One region of the Azohydromonas sp. genome, then DNA from elsewhere that is predicted to be linked to it. Evidence: predicted binding sites of a transcription regulator. Region 1 holds the regulator's gene; the other holds the start of a gene.

Region 1 (7,649 bases):
GCAGGTGCCGGCCCTGTCCAACCCCAAGTTGTTCGCACGCGACCGCCTCGTGTGCGCCTACTGCGGCGGGCGCTTCCACTTCGACGAACTGACCCGGGAGCACATCGTGCCGACCTCGCGCGGCGGCGACGACAGCTGGATGAACTGCATCACCGCGTGCCGGGCCTGCAACGGGCGCAAGGGCAACCGCCTGCCCGAGGAAGCGCGCATGACGCTGATGTACCTGCCCTACGTGCCCAGCCTGCACGAGGACATGATCCTTCGCGGCCGGCGCATCCTCGCCGACCAGATGGACTTCCTGCTGGCCAGCGTGCCGCGCTCGAGCCGGCTGCACGGCTGACGGCGCCCGCGGGTCAACCGCGGGCCGCAGCGGCCCGTTGTCAGGGCATTCCATGGAGAAGTCGATGCCCCGAGCCCTGATCGCGCTGGCGCTGGCCGCCGGCGTGGCCGCGTGTTCCACCACCAGCCCCGACGTCGTGCAGCGCGGCGACGCGCAGCGGCTCTCGACCGTGCAGGACGCCACCGTGCTCGCGGTGCGCGACGTCGTCGTCGACGGCTCGCAGAGCGGCACCGGCGCCGCCGCCGGCGGCGTCGTCGGCGGCGTGCTCGGCGGCTCGCGCAGCGGCGGTGCCGAGGCGGTGGCGATCGGCGTTGTCGGCGCCGTGGCCGGCGCGGTGATCGGCAACACCATCGAGCGTGCGGCCACGCGCGAGTCGGCCGTCGAGCTGATGCTGCAGATGCGCAACGGCGACCGTCGCGCGATCGTGCAGGCCCAGGGCGACGAGCGCTTCCAGCCGGGCGACGCGGTGATCCTCGTCACCTCGGGGGGCCGCACGCGCGTGACCAAGGCGCCGCCGGGCACCGTGCCGGCGCCGGTGAAGCCGGAGCCGGTGTACACGCCGGGCGGGCGACCGTAGCACGCGGGGGCGCCGCGTGCGGCGCTAGGATGCGGGCTCCTCCGGAGACCCGCCATGACCGCACGCACCACGCCCCCGTTCCGCGCCGACCACGTCGGCAGCTTCCTGCGCCCGCCCTACCTGCTCGAGGCGCGCGAGAAGAAGGCCCGTGGCGAGATCAGCGCCGCGCAGCTGCGCGAGGTCGAGGACCGTGCGATCGCCGAGATCGTGCAGTTCCAGCACGACGTCGGCCTGCAGTCGATCACCGACGGCGAGTTCCGCCGCACCTACTTCCACATCGACTTCCTCGAGCAGCTCGGCGGCGTGAAGACCGACGTGCCGGTGACCGTCCGCAAGCCCGACGGCACCGAGGAGCTCGCGCCGCCGGTGATGCGCGTCGTCGACAAGGTGCGCCACGCGAAGGACATCCAGCGTGCCGACTTCGAGTTCCTGAAGGCGCAGGTCGCGCGACTCGCGCCCGGCGCGACGCCGAAGGTGACCATCCCGTCGCCGACGATGCTGCACTTCCGCGGCGGACGCGCCGGCATCAGCCGCGACGCCTACCCCGAGCTCGACCCGTACTTCTACGACGACGTCGCGAAGGCCTATGGCGACGAGCTGCAGTCGCTCGCCGACGCCGGCTGCACCTACGTGCAGATGGACGACACCAACATGGCCTACCTGTGCGACGAGAAGATGCGCGAGGCCGCGCGCCAGCGCGGCGACGACCCCAACGAGCTGCCGCACCGCTACGCGCAGTTCATCAACAAGGTGGTCGCGCGCAAGCCCGCGGGCATGACGCTGGCGATGCACCTGTGCCGCGGCAACTTCAAGAGCACCTTCGCCGCGCAGGGCAACTACGAGCCGGTGGCCGAGGCACTGCTCGCCGAGATGAACCTCGACGCGTACTTCATGGAGTACGACGACGACCGCAGCGGGGACTTCCGCCCGCTGCGCTTCCTGCCCAAGGGCAAGATCGTCGTGCTCGGCCTGGTGACGACCAAGTTCGGGCAGCTCGAGAGCAAGGACGACCTGAAGCGCCGCATCGGCGAGGCGGCGCAGTACGCACCGCTCGAACAGCTGGCACTGAGCCCGCAGTGCGGCTTCTCGAGCACGGTGCACGGCAACAACATCGCCGTCGACGACCAGCGGCGCAAGCTGCGACTGGTCGTCGAGACCGCGCGCGAGGTCTGGGGCTGACGAGGGCGGCGCCGTCTCCGTCACCCCCCCTCATCCGCGGGGGCGGCGCCCCCGCGACCGGTGGAGTGCCAACCCCCGGGCGCGCGCGCAACATCGGGGCATCGAGGTCACGACGGTGGAGTCGAGCATGCCCAGCACCGCGCAAACCCACCCGTGCCACCGCGACGGCATCGACCACAGTGCGTCGGCGCCGCCGGTGGAGATCCCGCGCGACCACGTCGGCGAGTTCGTGATCCCGGGCACCGGAAAACACGTCTGGTGGACCGGGCGCGTCGCGATCGGCCTGCGCTACGAGCCGCCGCGCCGCTGCGACACGACGCCCGAGTCGTCGCGCTGGCTCCAGTCACTGCTGCTGCGGCGCAACGGCGGCGCGATGGGGCCGCGGTCGCTGGTAGGCCGTGCTGGGATCGAACCAGCGACCAAGGGATTATGAGTCCCCTGCTCTAACCACTGAGCTAACGGCCCGCGGGCCGCGATCGTAGCGCCTTCGTCGAAGCGATCACCGGAATCGGTGGTCGCATCGGTCGCGGCGCGTCACTTGCCCGACTTGAACGTCTGGAACACGCGCGTCTGCACGCGCCGCGCTTCGTTGGGCAGCGTGCGCGGCACCGCGAGCTTCTTGATGTCGGCTTCCGACAGGAAGATCGTCGGGTTCTTCGCCAGTTCGGGCTTGACGAACTGCTTCGACGCCGGGTTTGGGTTGCCGTAGAAGACCTCGTTGGTCAGCGATGCGTGCACCTCGGGGCGCAGGATGTAGTTGATGAAGGCGTGCGCCGCGTCGACGTTCTTCGCGTCCTTCGGGATCGCCATCGTGTCGAGGAACATCGTCGCGCCGCGCGGCGGGATCAGCGGCTTGATCGTGAAGCCGGCCTTCGCCTCGGCGGCGCGCTCGTTGGCGATGTTGAAGTCGCCCGAGTAGCCGAGCGACACGCACAGCATGCCACCGGCGAGGTCGTTGATCGGGCCGGGCGAGAAGATGCGCGTGACGTACGGGCGCGCCTTCATCAGCACCTCGCGCGCCGCGTCGTAGTCCTTCGCGTTGGTGCTGTAGCCGTCCTTGCCGGCGTAGATCATCGCCACCGGCACGACCTCGCTGGCCGAGTCGAGCACGTGGATGCCGCAGCCCTTGAGCTTGCTCGCGTATTCGGGCTTGAAGATCAGGTCCAGCGGGTTCTCCGGCATCGGCGTCGTGCCGAGCGCGGCTTTGACTTTCTGCTCGTTGATGCCCACCGTGACGAAGCCCCACATCCAGGTCACGAGGTGCTTGTTGCCCGGGTCGGCCTCGGCGAGCTTGGCCTGCAAGGCGGGGTCGAGGTTCTTCAGGTTCGGGATCTTCGCCGGGTCGAGCGGCTGGAAGATGCCGCCCTTGATCTGCTGCGCCGCGAAGTGCGCGCTGGGCACGACGATGTCGTAGCCGGTGCGCCCGGCCACCAGCTTGGCGTGCAGCGTCTCGTTGCTCTCGATCGTCGCGTCGTACTTGGTCTTGATCCCGGTTTCCTTCTCGAAGTTGGCGATGACGTCGGGGCCGATGTAGTCGGCCCAGTTCATCACGTTGAGCGTCTTCGCGCCGCCCTGCGCGAGCGCGCCGCCGGAGGCGCCCAGGCACAGCGCGATCGCGGCACAGAGGGTCGAACACCGAGGAAACCGGACCATGGAAGACTCCTGAAGGCAGGACAAGGAACGGCGCCCAGCGGGCGCCTGCGGCCACCGACGCCGCGCAGACCTGGGGCGACGCGGGAAGTTCCGTCGTCTCGACGCCGGCGCCGCGGCCGCGGCGCGCAGTATGCCCAAGCCACGCGGGGGCACGCGCCGGTCAGTGGCGGTGATGCGACAGCGCGTGGCTGACCAGTCGCGACGTGATGTCGACGATCTGGATCATGCGCTCGTAGGGCATGCGCGTCGGCCCGATGACCCCCAGCGTGCCGACGACCTCGCCGTCGACGACGTACGGCGCCGACACGACCGACAAGGCCTCGAACGGCACCACCCCGCTCTCGCCGCCGATGTAGATGCGCACCCCCTCGGCGCGGCTGGACACTTCGAGCAGGCGCATCAGCTCGGTCTTGCGTTCGAACAGGTCGAACAGCTTGCGCAGTGCGCCGAGGTCGCTGCCGAAGTCCTGCACCTCGAGCAGGTTGCGCTCGCCGCTGACCACCACCTGCTCGGTGCTCTCGGCCAGCGCCTCGCTGCCCGCCTGCACCGCCGCCTGCATCAGCGTGGCGATCTCGCCGCGCAGTGCCTCGATCTCGGTCTTCAGGCGCTCGCGGATGCCGTCCAGGCTCAGCCCGGCGTAGTGCGAGTTCAGGTAGTTCGTCGCCTCGACGAGTTCGCCCTGCGTGTAGTCGCGCGCGGTGACGATCACGCGGTTCTGCACGTCGCCGTCGGCGTCGACCAGGATCACCAGCACGCGCCGCTCGGACAGGCGCAGGAACTCGATGTGGCGGAACACGCCGGCCTTGCGCGGCGAGGTGACGACGCCGACGAAGTGGGACAGGTTCGACAGCACCTGCGCGGCCTGCGCGATGACGCGCTGCGGCTGGTCGGCCTGCACCTGCTCGCGCACCGCCGCCAGGCCGGGGTCGACGCGCGACAGGTCCAGCGGCTGCGCGGTGAGCATGGTGTCGACGAACACGCGGTAGCCGCGCGCGGTGGGCACGCGCCCGGCGCTGGTGTGCGGACTGGCGATCAGGCCGAGCTCTTCGAGGTCGGCCATCACGTTGCGGATGGTCGCCGGGCTCAGCTCGAGCCCGCTGGCGCGCGACAGCGTGCGCGAGCCCACCGGCTGGCCGTCGGCGATGTAGCGTTCGACCAGGGTCTTCAGCAGCGTGCGGGCGCGCTCGTCGAGCATGTTTTCATTGTAGTGACAAGGGCTTGCGCGCGCCCCGCCTCCCCCCTCGCGCGGCGGGGCCGTATGGTGTAATCGTCGCCATGGCGAGTCGCTTCCGTCACGCGGCGCTGGTCGGCAAGTACCAGGCCCAGGGCATCCGGCCGGTGCTCGACGACATCGCCCATTTCCTGATCGGCCTGGGCCTGGACGTCTCGCTCGAGGCCGACACCGCGCGCAACACCGGGATCACCGAGTACGGCGCGCACGAACCCGCCGACCTGGGCCGCCACTGCGACCTGGCGGTGGTCGTCGGCGGCGACGGCACGATGCTGGGCATCGCGCGCGAACTGGCGCGCCACCACGTGCCGCTGGTGGGCATCAACCAGGGGCGGCTGGGCTTCATCACCGACGTGCCGGTCGACCGCTACCGCGACGCGCTGGGCACGATGGTCGCCGGCGACTACGAGGAAGAGCACCGCGCGATGCTCGAAGGCGGCGTGTGGCGCGACGGCACCTGCATCTTCAGCGAGTTCGCGCTCAACGAGATCGTCGTCAACCGCGGCGCCACCGCGGGCATGGTCGAGTTGCGTGTGGCCGTCGGCGAGGAACAGATCGTCGGGCTGCGCGCCGACGGCCTGATCGTCGCCACGCCGACCGGCAGCACCGCGTACGCGCTGTCGGCCGGCGGGCCGATCGTGCACCCGGCGATCGCCGGCTGGCTGATGGTGCCGATCGCGTCGCACACGCTGTCCAACCGCCCGATCGTGCTGCCCGACGACGGCGAGATCACGGTCGAGGTGGTCGCCGGGCGCGACGCCTCGGTCAACTTCGACATGCACCGACTGGCCAGCCTGTTGCACGGCGACCAGGTGCGGCTGCGCCGGTCGGCACACAAGGTGCGCTTCCTGCACCCGCGCGGGTGGAGCTACTACGGCACCCTGAGGCGCAAGCTGCGGTGGTATGAGTAGGCTCCCCCCCGAAGCGCCTTCGGCGCCTCCTGCCCGGGCGACGAAGGGGCCCGATCGGTCCCCATGGGGCGCCGCCCGCGGGCCGGCGAAGCCGGACCCGTGGCTGCCGCTCGACGCTTGCAGGGCGTCGCCCTGCGGTTCGCGCCACCCGCGGCCGGGGCGCTGACATGCTGCGGCGGCTGGTCCTGCGGGACTTCGTCATCGTCGACACGCTCGAGCTCGAGCTGGGGCCGGGGTTCACGGTGCTCACCGGCGAGACCGGTGCCGGCAAGTCGATCCTCGTCGACGCGCTGCAGCTCGCGCTGGGCGCGCGCGGCGACGCGGGCGTGGTGCGCGAAGGCGCGGCGCGCACCGAGATCGGCGCCGAGTTCGACACGCCCGAGGCGCTGCGCGGCTGGCTCGACGAGGCCGGCTTCCCGGGCGACGACACGCTGCTGCTGCGTCGCGCGATCGACGCGCAGGGCCGCAGCCGCGCCTGGGTCAACGGCAGCCCGGCCACCGTCGCGCAGCTGCGCGAGGCGGCCGACCGGCTGGTCGAGATCCACGGTCAGCACGCTTGGCAGAGTCTGACGCGCCCGGCGGCGGTGCGCGCGCTGCTCGACGCGCAGGCCGGCGTCGACACCGCCGAGCTGGCGCGCCGCTTCGCCGCGTGGAAGTCGGCGCAGCAGGCGCTCGAGCGTGCGCGCCACGAAGCCGGGCAGGCCGAACGCGAGCGCGAGCGGCTGGCCTGGCAGATCGCCGAGATCGAGCGCCTGGCGCCCGGCGCCGACGAGTGGGACATGCTCAACGCCGAGCACCAGCGCCTGGCGCACGCGCAGTCGCTGCTCGACGCCGCGCACGCGGCGCAGGCCGCGGTCGACGGCGGCGACGACGACGACGACGGCGTCGGCGTCGGCGCCGCCGCGCTGGTGCAGCGCGCGCTCGACGCGCTGGGCGGAGTCGCCACGTACGACGCCCGGCTCGCGCCGGTGATCGAGGTGCTGCAGGGCGCGCAGGCGCAGCTGCAGGACGCTGCGCACACGCTGGGCGGCTACCTCGGTCACGTCGAGCTCGACCCGGACCGCCTCGCCACGCTCGACGCGCGGCTGGCGTCGTGGCTCGCGCTGGCGCGCCGCCACCGCCGGCCGCCGGCCGAGCTGCCGGCGCTGCTCGACGGCTGGCGGCGCGAGCTCGCCGCGCACGACGCCGCCGCCGACGTCGACGCGCTCGAGGCCGCTCAGGGCGCCGCCGAGCGCGCCTGGCGCGACGAGGCGCGGCGTGTCAGCGCCGCGCGCCACGCCGCGGCACCGCGGCTGGCGGCGGCGGTGACGCAGGCGATGCAGCAGCTGGGCATGGCCGGCGGCCGCTTCGAGGTCGCGCTGCCGGCGCAGGACACGCCGCAGAGCTTCGGGCTGGAGAGCGTCGAACTGCTCGTCGCCGGGCACGCCGGCAGCGCGCCGAGGCCGCTGGCCAAGGTCGCGTCGGGCGGCGAGCTGTCGCGGCTCGCGCTGGCGGTCGCGGTGACGACCACGGCCGCCGGCGGCGGCGCCGCGACGCTGATCTTCGACGAGATCGACGCAGGCATCGGCGGCGCGGTCGCCGACACCGTCGGGCGGCTGATGAAGCAGCTCGGCGCGCGCCAGCAGGTGCTCGCCGTCACGCACCTGGCCCAGGTCGCCGCCTGCGCCGACGCACACCTGGTCGTGCGCAAGGTCGAACGCGACGCCGCCGCCGTCAGCGAGCTGAGTGCTGTCGGCGGCGAGGCACGCGTGGCGGAGA
Region 2 (7,649 bases), on a different contig from region 1:
ACCGACGACATGAAGTCGTCCTTCAGCCGGTCCAGGCTCTTGAGCTTGTCGTTGGCGGCGCGCAGGTCGGCGGTGACCTGCTCGAGCTCGCGCGAGTAGGCGCGCAGCTGCGACGCCTCATCGAGGATGCGCATCACGTCGTCGAGTTCGAGCGCCTCCTCCTCGACCACCGAGGCGACCATCACGCGTGCCGACGCGCTGCCGATCGCGCCGGCAATCTGCGTCTCGACGAAGTGCACCAGCCGCGCGTCGGCGACGATGCGATCGACGCCTGCGGCGCCGACGCGCCGCGCGTAGCCCTCGAACAGCCGGCGCGCCCGATCGGCGCCGAGGAAACGCGCGGCCAGCGCCTGCAAGTCGGCGACCTGCGCGCGTCCGCGCCAGAACACCGGTCGGCCGTGCGAGGTGCGCTCGAACACGTCGACGAACAGCAGCGCCTGGCTCGTCTCGGCGGCGCGCGGCGTGCGCGCCAGCGACACCCCGACGTACAGCCCGACGTTGGCCAGCAGGCTCCAGAACAGCGAATGCGTCAGGTAGTCGAGGCCGGACAGCCCGAGCAGTTGCTCGGGGCGCAGCAGCGCGATGCCGAAGGGCCCCCGGTCGACGAAGTCGGTGGCCCACCAGCCGGACTTCGCGATCGAAGGCAACATCAGCGTGTAGACCCACAGCACGAAGCCGGCGGCCAGCCCGGCCAGCGCGCCGGCGCGCGTACCGCCCTTCCAGTACATGCCGCCGAGCACCGCGGGCGCGAACTGCGCCACCGCGGCGAAGCTGATCAGCCCGATCGACACCAGCGCATAGGCCTCGCCGGCGAGGTGGAAGTAGACGTAGCCGAGCAGCAGCACGACGACGATGGCCACGCGCCTCACCGCCAGCAGCAGCGAGGACAGGTCGCGCCTCGCCGCGAAGCGTGCGCTGCGCAGCAGCAGCGGCATGACCAGGTCGTTGCACACCATCGTCGACACCGCGATGGCCTCGACGATGATCATCCCGGTGGCCGCCGACAGGCCGCCGATGAACACCGCCAGCGCGAGCATCGACCGGCCTTCGGCCAGCGGCAGCGACAGCACGAAGGTGTCGGCGCCGACCACCGCGCCCGGACCGAAGTGCAGCAGCCCGCCCAACGCGATCGGCAACACGAACAGGTTGATCGCCAGGAGGTACGCCGGGAACACCCACGCCGCGCGTTTCAGGTGGCGCTCGTCGACGTTCTCGACGACCATCACCTGGAACTGCCGCGGCAGGAAGATCACCGACAGCATCGACAGCAGCGTCAGCGCGAACCACTGCTCGTAGGCGAACGACAGGCCCTGGCCGAGCGTCAGCAGCGCCTTCAGCTCGGGCACCGCCAGCGCGCGTGCGAACAGGTCCCCCGGGCCGGCGAACAGGCCCCAGGTGACGAACACGCCCACCGCGAGGAACGCCAGCAGCTTGACCAGCGACTCGAACGCGATCGCCGCGACCATGCCCTCGTGGCGCTCGGTGCTGTCGAGGTGCCGGGTGCCGAACACCATCGTGAAGCCGGCCAGCGCCAGTGCGGTGTAGAACGTGCCGTCGGCCCACCAGGGGCCGCGTTGCGGCAGCGCCTCGCCCAGCGGCGTGGTCAGCAGCGCGTAGCCGCCGGCGATCGCCTTGAGCTGCAGCGCGATGTACGGGACGATGCCCACCAGCGTGATCAGCGCGACCAGCCCGGCCAGCGTCGGGCTCTTGCCGTAGCGGCTGGCGACGAAGTCGGCGATCGACGTGATGCGGTAGGCGCGCGCGATGCGGATCATCTTGCGCACGACCATCCACGCGACCGCCATCGCCAGCGTCGGCCCGAGGTAGATCGGCAGGAACCACACGCCGCCGGTGGCGGCGCGGCCGACGCTGCCGAAGTAGGTCCAGGCGGTGCAGTACACCGCCATCGACAGCGCGTACACCCAGGCGTTGCCGATCACCGAGCGGCCCGCCGCGGCGCGCCGGTCGGCCCACCATGCGACGCCGAACAGCAGCAGCAAGTAGGCGAACGACGCCCCGAGAACCAGCGCGACCGACAACACGCTCAGGTCCCGCCGTCGTCGCCGTCGTGCTCGACGGCCCAGGCGACGGCGGCAATCAGCGCGGCCCAGCCGATGAACAGCGCGGCCGGGAACAGCGGCAGCCCGAACAGGGTCACATCGCGGTCCCACAGCGCCAGCAGCGGGAAGTTCAGCAGCACCCAGCCGCCGGCGAACAGGGCGACCAGGCGTTGCGCGGCCAGGCCTTTGAACACGCGTGTCTCCGACGGGCGCGGCTCGCGGCCGCGTTCTGGGGTTGTCGGCCCGATTCTGACGCGCGCGCTGACCGGTGGCTGACGTCTTCGCCGTCAGTCGCGGCGCGACATTCGCCGCGCCGCCGGTGGTTCGGTGGGCACGCGCTTTAGCACTCTCGACGCGCGAGTGCTAATATCCACGGAACCGAGAACCCCGGGGGGTGATCTACTGGACATGAACATGACTGCCAACGCCGTCGTCGTGCGCGATCCCTGGGCCCTGGTGCCCTCGCTGGGGAATCTGGACGCTTACATCAGCGCGGTCAACCGCATCCCGCTGCTGACCGCACAGGAGGAAGTGGACTTCGCGCGTCGCCTGCGCGAGCACGGCGACGTCGAGGCCGCCGGTCGGCTGGTGCTGTCGCACCTGCGGCTCGTCGTGTCGGTGTCGCGCCAGTACCTGGGCTACGGGCTGCCACAGGGTGACCTGATCCAGGAGGGCAACATCGGCCTGATGAAGGCCGTCAAGCGCTTCGACCCGGCGCAGGGCGTGCGGCTGGTCAGCTACGCGCTGCACTGGATCCGCGCCGAGATCCACGAGTACATCCTGCGCAACTGGCGCATGGTCAAGGTGGCGACGACCAAGGCACAGCGCAAGCTGTTCTTCAACCTGCGCTCGCTGAAGCAGTCGCTCAAGGGCGACGCCGCCGACGCCGACACGCACCGGGCGACGCTGACCTCGGCCGAAGTCGCGACGGTGGCGCGCGAGTTGCGGGTCAAGCCCGAGGAAGTGCTCGAGATGGAGACGCGCCTGGCCGGTGGCGACGTCGCGCTCGAGGCGCAGGCCGACGACGGCGAGGAGAGCTTCGCGCCGATCGCGTACCTGGCCGACGAACACCACGAGCCGACGCGGCTGATCGAGGCCCGCCACCGCGACCGCCTCGCCGGCGACGGACTGCAGCAGGCGCTCGGGGTGCTCGACGCGCGCAGCCGGCGCATCGTGGAGCAGCGCTGGCTCGAGGTCAACGACGACGGCTCCGGTGGCATGACGCTGCACGAGCTGGCCGCCGAGTACGGCGTCAGCGCCGAGCGCATCCGCCAGATCGAGGTGGCGGCGATGAAGAAGATGCGCAAGGCGCTCGCCGAGTCGGCCTGAACGCCGGCGCAGCGCGCACGCGACCGACGGCTCCTGCGGGAGCCGTCGACCGTTCAGGAGGCCGCGCGACGCGCCGGCACCAGGCAGGCGCCCAGCCGCGTCACGCTGGAGGCGCCGCCGTCACGCAGCGGCAATCGAAGGCCGAGGCAGCCCAGGTGCGCCGCGCCCTGCGGCCAACATGCGCGCGACGGCGCAGGCCATCCCCGGCCCGGGCGTGACGGCCGGCACGACGGCGGCGACCAGGAAACCCGCCAGGGACAAGGGCTAGCCCTTTGCCTCGGCCAGCAGCAGCTTCAGGTCGTCGGCGAGCGCCTTCGCGCCGCTGCCGTATCGGGTGAAAAGCCGCAGCCGACCTTCGGCATCGATCACGTACGAACCGGCGGTGTGGTCCATCGTGTAGCTGCTGTCGGTCTTGCCCGGCACCTTCGCGTAATAGACCTTGAACTCGCGGGCCGCGGCCTGCGTCTGTTCGGCCGTGCCGTGCAGCGCGACGAAGCTCGGGTCGAAGCTGGCCATGTAGGCCTTCAGCACCTCGGGCGTGTCGCGCTCGGGGTCGACGGTGACGAACACCCCCTGCACGCGGTCGGCGTCGGCGCCCAGCGAGCGCTTGACCTCGGCCAGTTCGGCCAGCGTCGTCGGGCACACGTCGGGGCACTGCGTGTAGCCGAAGAACACCACCGTGACCTTGCCGCGGAAGTCGGCCAGCGTGCGCGGGCGGCCGTCGGCGTCGGTCAGCGACAGCTCGCGCCCGTACTCGGCGCCGGTGATGTCGATGGCCTGGAACGCCGGCTTGCCGCCGCCGCCCAGGCCGGGAACGCGGTCGCAGCCGGCGACCAGCAGCAGTGCCGATGCGGCGGCGGCACACAGGACGAGGCGACGGGGAATCATGCGAGCCATGGCATCAGGTAGTGGTCGAGCAGCAGCGCCGCGAACAGCAGCGACAGGTGCCAGATGGAGAAACGGAAGGTGCGACGCGCCAGCGCATCGCTGTACTCGCGCCACAGCCGCCATGCCAGCGCGATGAACGAGGCGCCGAGCACGACCGCGGCGGCGAGGTAGATCCACCCGCTCATGCCGTGCACGAACGGCAGCAGCGTCGCGGCGAACAGCACGAAGGTGTACAGCAGCACCTGCAGCCGGGTGAACTCGGCGCCGTGCGTGACCGGCAACATCGGCAGGCCGGCACGGCGGTAGTCCTCGGTGCGGTACAGCGCCAGCGCCCAGAAGTGCGGCGGCGTCCACAGGAAGATGATCAGCACCAGCAGCAGCGCCTCGGCGCCGACCTCGCCGCGCACCGCGGTCCAGCCCAGCAGTGGCGGCATCGCGCCCGACGCCCCGCCGATGACGATGTTCTGCGGCGTCAGCGGCTTGAGCACGACGGTGTAGATCACCGCGTAGCCGACGAAGGTGGCGAAGGTCAGCCACATCGTCAGCGGGTTGACCGCCCAGTAAAGCAGCGCGCTGCCGGCGACGCACAGCAGCGCCGAGAACGCGAGCGTCTGCGTGCGCGTCAGCTCGCCCTTCGCGGTGGGGCGCCACGCGGTGCGCGCCATGCGCGAGTCGATGCCCTCCTCGATCAGGCAGTTGAACGCCGCCGCCGCCGCCGCGACGAGCCAGATGCCGGCCACCGCGGCGAGCACGATCCGCCAGTCGGGCCACCCCGGCGTGGCCAGCAGCATGCCGATCAGCGCGCAGAACACAATCAGCTGCACGACGCGCGGCTTGGTCAGCACGTAGTACTGGCGCCAGCGCGTCCCCGTCGGGCGCAGCGCGGCCGCGGCGGCTCGGTCGGGCGGAGCGGTCATCGGTGCGCGCATTGTCAGCCCTGCGACCAGGCGCGCGCCGCGATGGCGCCGGCCGGCACGGTGCTTCGCGCCAGCGCCGCGCGCGTGAGCAGCAGCGTCAGCAACCCCACGAGCAGCGCCGCCCCCGCGGAGTGCGCCAGCGCGGCGACGATCGGCCACTCGAGCACGATGTTGGTGAGCCCGCTGAGCAGTTGCCAGGCGGCGAGCGCGACCAGCGCCCACGCGCCGCTGCGGTGCGCGCGACGCAGCATCGCGGCGACGACGAGCATCGCCGCCAGCACCAGGTACGCGAACAGCCGGTGCGTGTAGTGGATCGCGGTCAGCGCGGCGAACGGCAGGTAGCTGCCGTCGGCGGCCGCGCCGAGCTCGCGCCGCAGCACGAACGCGTTCGCGAAGTCCATCTCCGGCCACCAGCGGCCCTGACAGGTCGGAAAGTCAGTGCAGGCGAGCACCGCATAGTTGGTGCTAACCCAGCCGCCGAGCGCGATCTGCAGCACCGACAGCCCCGCCAGCACCCACAGCGCGGCGTGTTGCACGGGCGACAGCGCCAGCGGCTTCGGCGCGAAGCGCTGAGCCTGGATCACCAGCAGCGCGAGCAGCGCCAGCCCGCCGAGCAGGTGCGCGGTCACGATCGCCGGGTACAGCTTGAGCGTGACCGTCCAGGCGCCGAACGCGCCCTGCACGCTGACCCAAGCCAGCGTTGCGGTCGGCCACCACGGCGACGGCAGGCCCGGCGTGCCGCGCCGGCGCTCGGTCCACGCGACGATCGCCATCACCGTGATCAGCACCCCCACGCCGGTGGCCAGGTAGCGGTGCACCATCTCGATCCAGGCCTTGCCGTGTGTCACCGGGCCGGTGGGCATCTCGGTCTGCGCAGCGTGGATCTCGGCGCGCGCACCGATCGGGCTGGCCTTGCCGTAGCAGCCGGGCCAGTCGGGGCAGCCCAGCCCCGAGTCGGTGAGGCGGGTGAAGGCGCCGAAGACGATCAGGTCGAAGGTCAGGAAAGCGGTGAGCAGCGTCAGTGCATGTAGCCGCCGCGCCGGCGACGCACCGCGGTGCCGCAGCCAGATCCACGCCAGCGGGCCGGCGGCGACGACGATACCGAGCAACGCCAGCCGCGCCAGCGGTGCCAGATCGACCAGGGACTGCGTTTCCATCCTGTCAGACTTCCAGCGTCCACCACGAAGGGCGCAACGCACTGAACGGCGCGCATGCGCCCGCCGCGCCCCATGAACCGCGTGCGCTCAGGCGACCACCGCGAACCGGGCCGTGCCGGTGCGCCGGCCGCCCCTCGTCGATGGCGCCGAAGACGCTGCGCGGGCGGTCACTCATCGCCCGGGGCGGTCCCACGACGCCGCCGCACGCAGCAGACGGTCGACGTCGCGCTTGAGCTTGGCCGGCTCGGGCTGCGCCGGTGCACGCATCATCCACTGTCCCCTCGGGTCGATGATGTACAGGTGCGCGCTCAGCGACTCGCCGGGCGCCGCGGCGAGCCAGCCCGAGACTTCGTCGGCCGGCACCCGCAGCACCTGCGTCGCCGGCGCCGCCTGCAGCGCGTCACGCAGCGCCGGCGCCACCGGCGCATCGTCGATCACCAGCCACAGCTTGTCGATGCGGTCGCGCTCGCGCCCGGTCATCTCGCGCAACTGGCGCTGCAGGTACAGCAACTTCTCGCACGCGTCACCGCACGCCGCGGGCGCGACGACCACCAGCAGCCACTGGCCCTTGAGCGTGGCCGCGTCGACGCCTACGCCGTCGAGGTCGCGCAGCGTCAGCGCCGGGATCCCGCGCGGGGGTTCGATCAGATCGCTGTAGTTGCTGCGCGCCTCGGGCCGCCAGAAGTAGTACGTCAGATACGACGCGATCACCGGTAGCGCGGCGAACAGCACCACACCGAGCAGCTTCCAGCGCCCGGCGCGCGTGCGGCGCACCGCGTCGTCGAGCGCCGGTCGCGGCATCGAGTGCACGGTGAAGCTCAGCGGCTCAGCGCCTGCGGCGGGGTTGGACGATTCGGAACCAGACATAAAGACCCGTGATCAGCGCGCTCAAGGCGAACCACTGGAAGGCGTAGCCGTAGTGCTTGTGCACGTCCACGGCGACCTGCGGCCAGCGACGCTGCAGGCCGTCGGCGGCCCCGCCGTCGTCGAGCTGCAGCACCGACAGCGGCCGCAGGTTCAGCCCGGTTTCGCGGGCCAACCCGTCGAGGTCGACATTCTGCCGGATGCGCCCTTCGTCGACGCCGCCGAAGTCGTACAACCGGGATGGGGGCGCGGCGATGCGCCCGTGGACCTCGACCTCCCCGTCGCCGTCACCGGGCGGCGGCGGCACGCGGGTGCGGTCGTAGGGGTCGCGCGGCACCCAGCCGCGCTGCACCAGCACCGCGCTGCCGTCGCCGAGCTTCAGCGGCGTGACCAGCACGAAGCCGGGGCGGGCGTCCATCTGCCGGTTGTCGAGG

Evidence for each region. The regulator HrcA, encoded in region 1, represses chaperone genes, less so after heat shock. The targets are predictions, from matches to a motif close to TTAGCACTCNNNNNNNNNGAGTGCTAA.
Region 2: rpoH (RNA polymerase sigma factor RpoH) is a predicted target of HrcA. The motif match lies at 2,401-2,427, and genes of this name have one in related genera.

Annotation. Positions count from the first base shown of each region.
Region 1 covers NZ_DAOKZA010000019.1:6,906-14,554, forward strand. Annotated here, with positions in the region: gene PKC53_RS09040 (HNH endonuclease) at 1-340, shown strand, start outside; gene PKC53_RS09045 (hypothetical protein) at 405-917, shown strand; gene PKC53_RS09050 (5-methyltetrahydropteroyltriglutamate--homocysteine S-methyltransferase) at 972-2,096, shown strand; tRNA gene PKC53_RS09055 (tRNA-Ile) at 2,486-2,561, opposite strand; gene PKC53_RS09060 (polyamine ABC transporter substrate-binding protein) at 2,631-3,749, opposite strand; gene hrcA (heat-inducible transcriptional repressor HrcA) at 3,910-4,944, opposite strand; gene PKC53_RS09070 (NAD kinase) at 5,025-5,891, shown strand; gene recN (DNA repair protein RecN) at 6,059-7,649, shown strand, end outside.
Region 2 covers NZ_DAOKZA010000016.1:27,007-34,655, reverse strand. Annotated here, with positions in the region: gene PKC53_RS08130 (sensor histidine kinase) at 1-2,042, opposite strand, end outside; gene PKC53_RS08125 (hypothetical protein) at 2,045-2,254, opposite strand; gene rpoH (RNA polymerase sigma factor RpoH) at 2,475-3,389, shown strand; gene PKC53_RS08115 (SCO family protein) at 3,654-4,277, opposite strand; gene cyoE (heme o synthase) at 4,274-5,194, opposite strand; gene PKC53_RS08105 (COX15/CtaA family protein) at 5,209-6,351, opposite strand; gene PKC53_RS08100 (hypothetical protein) at 6,523-7,218, opposite strand; gene PKC53_RS08095 (SURF1 family protein) at 7,178-7,649, opposite strand, start outside.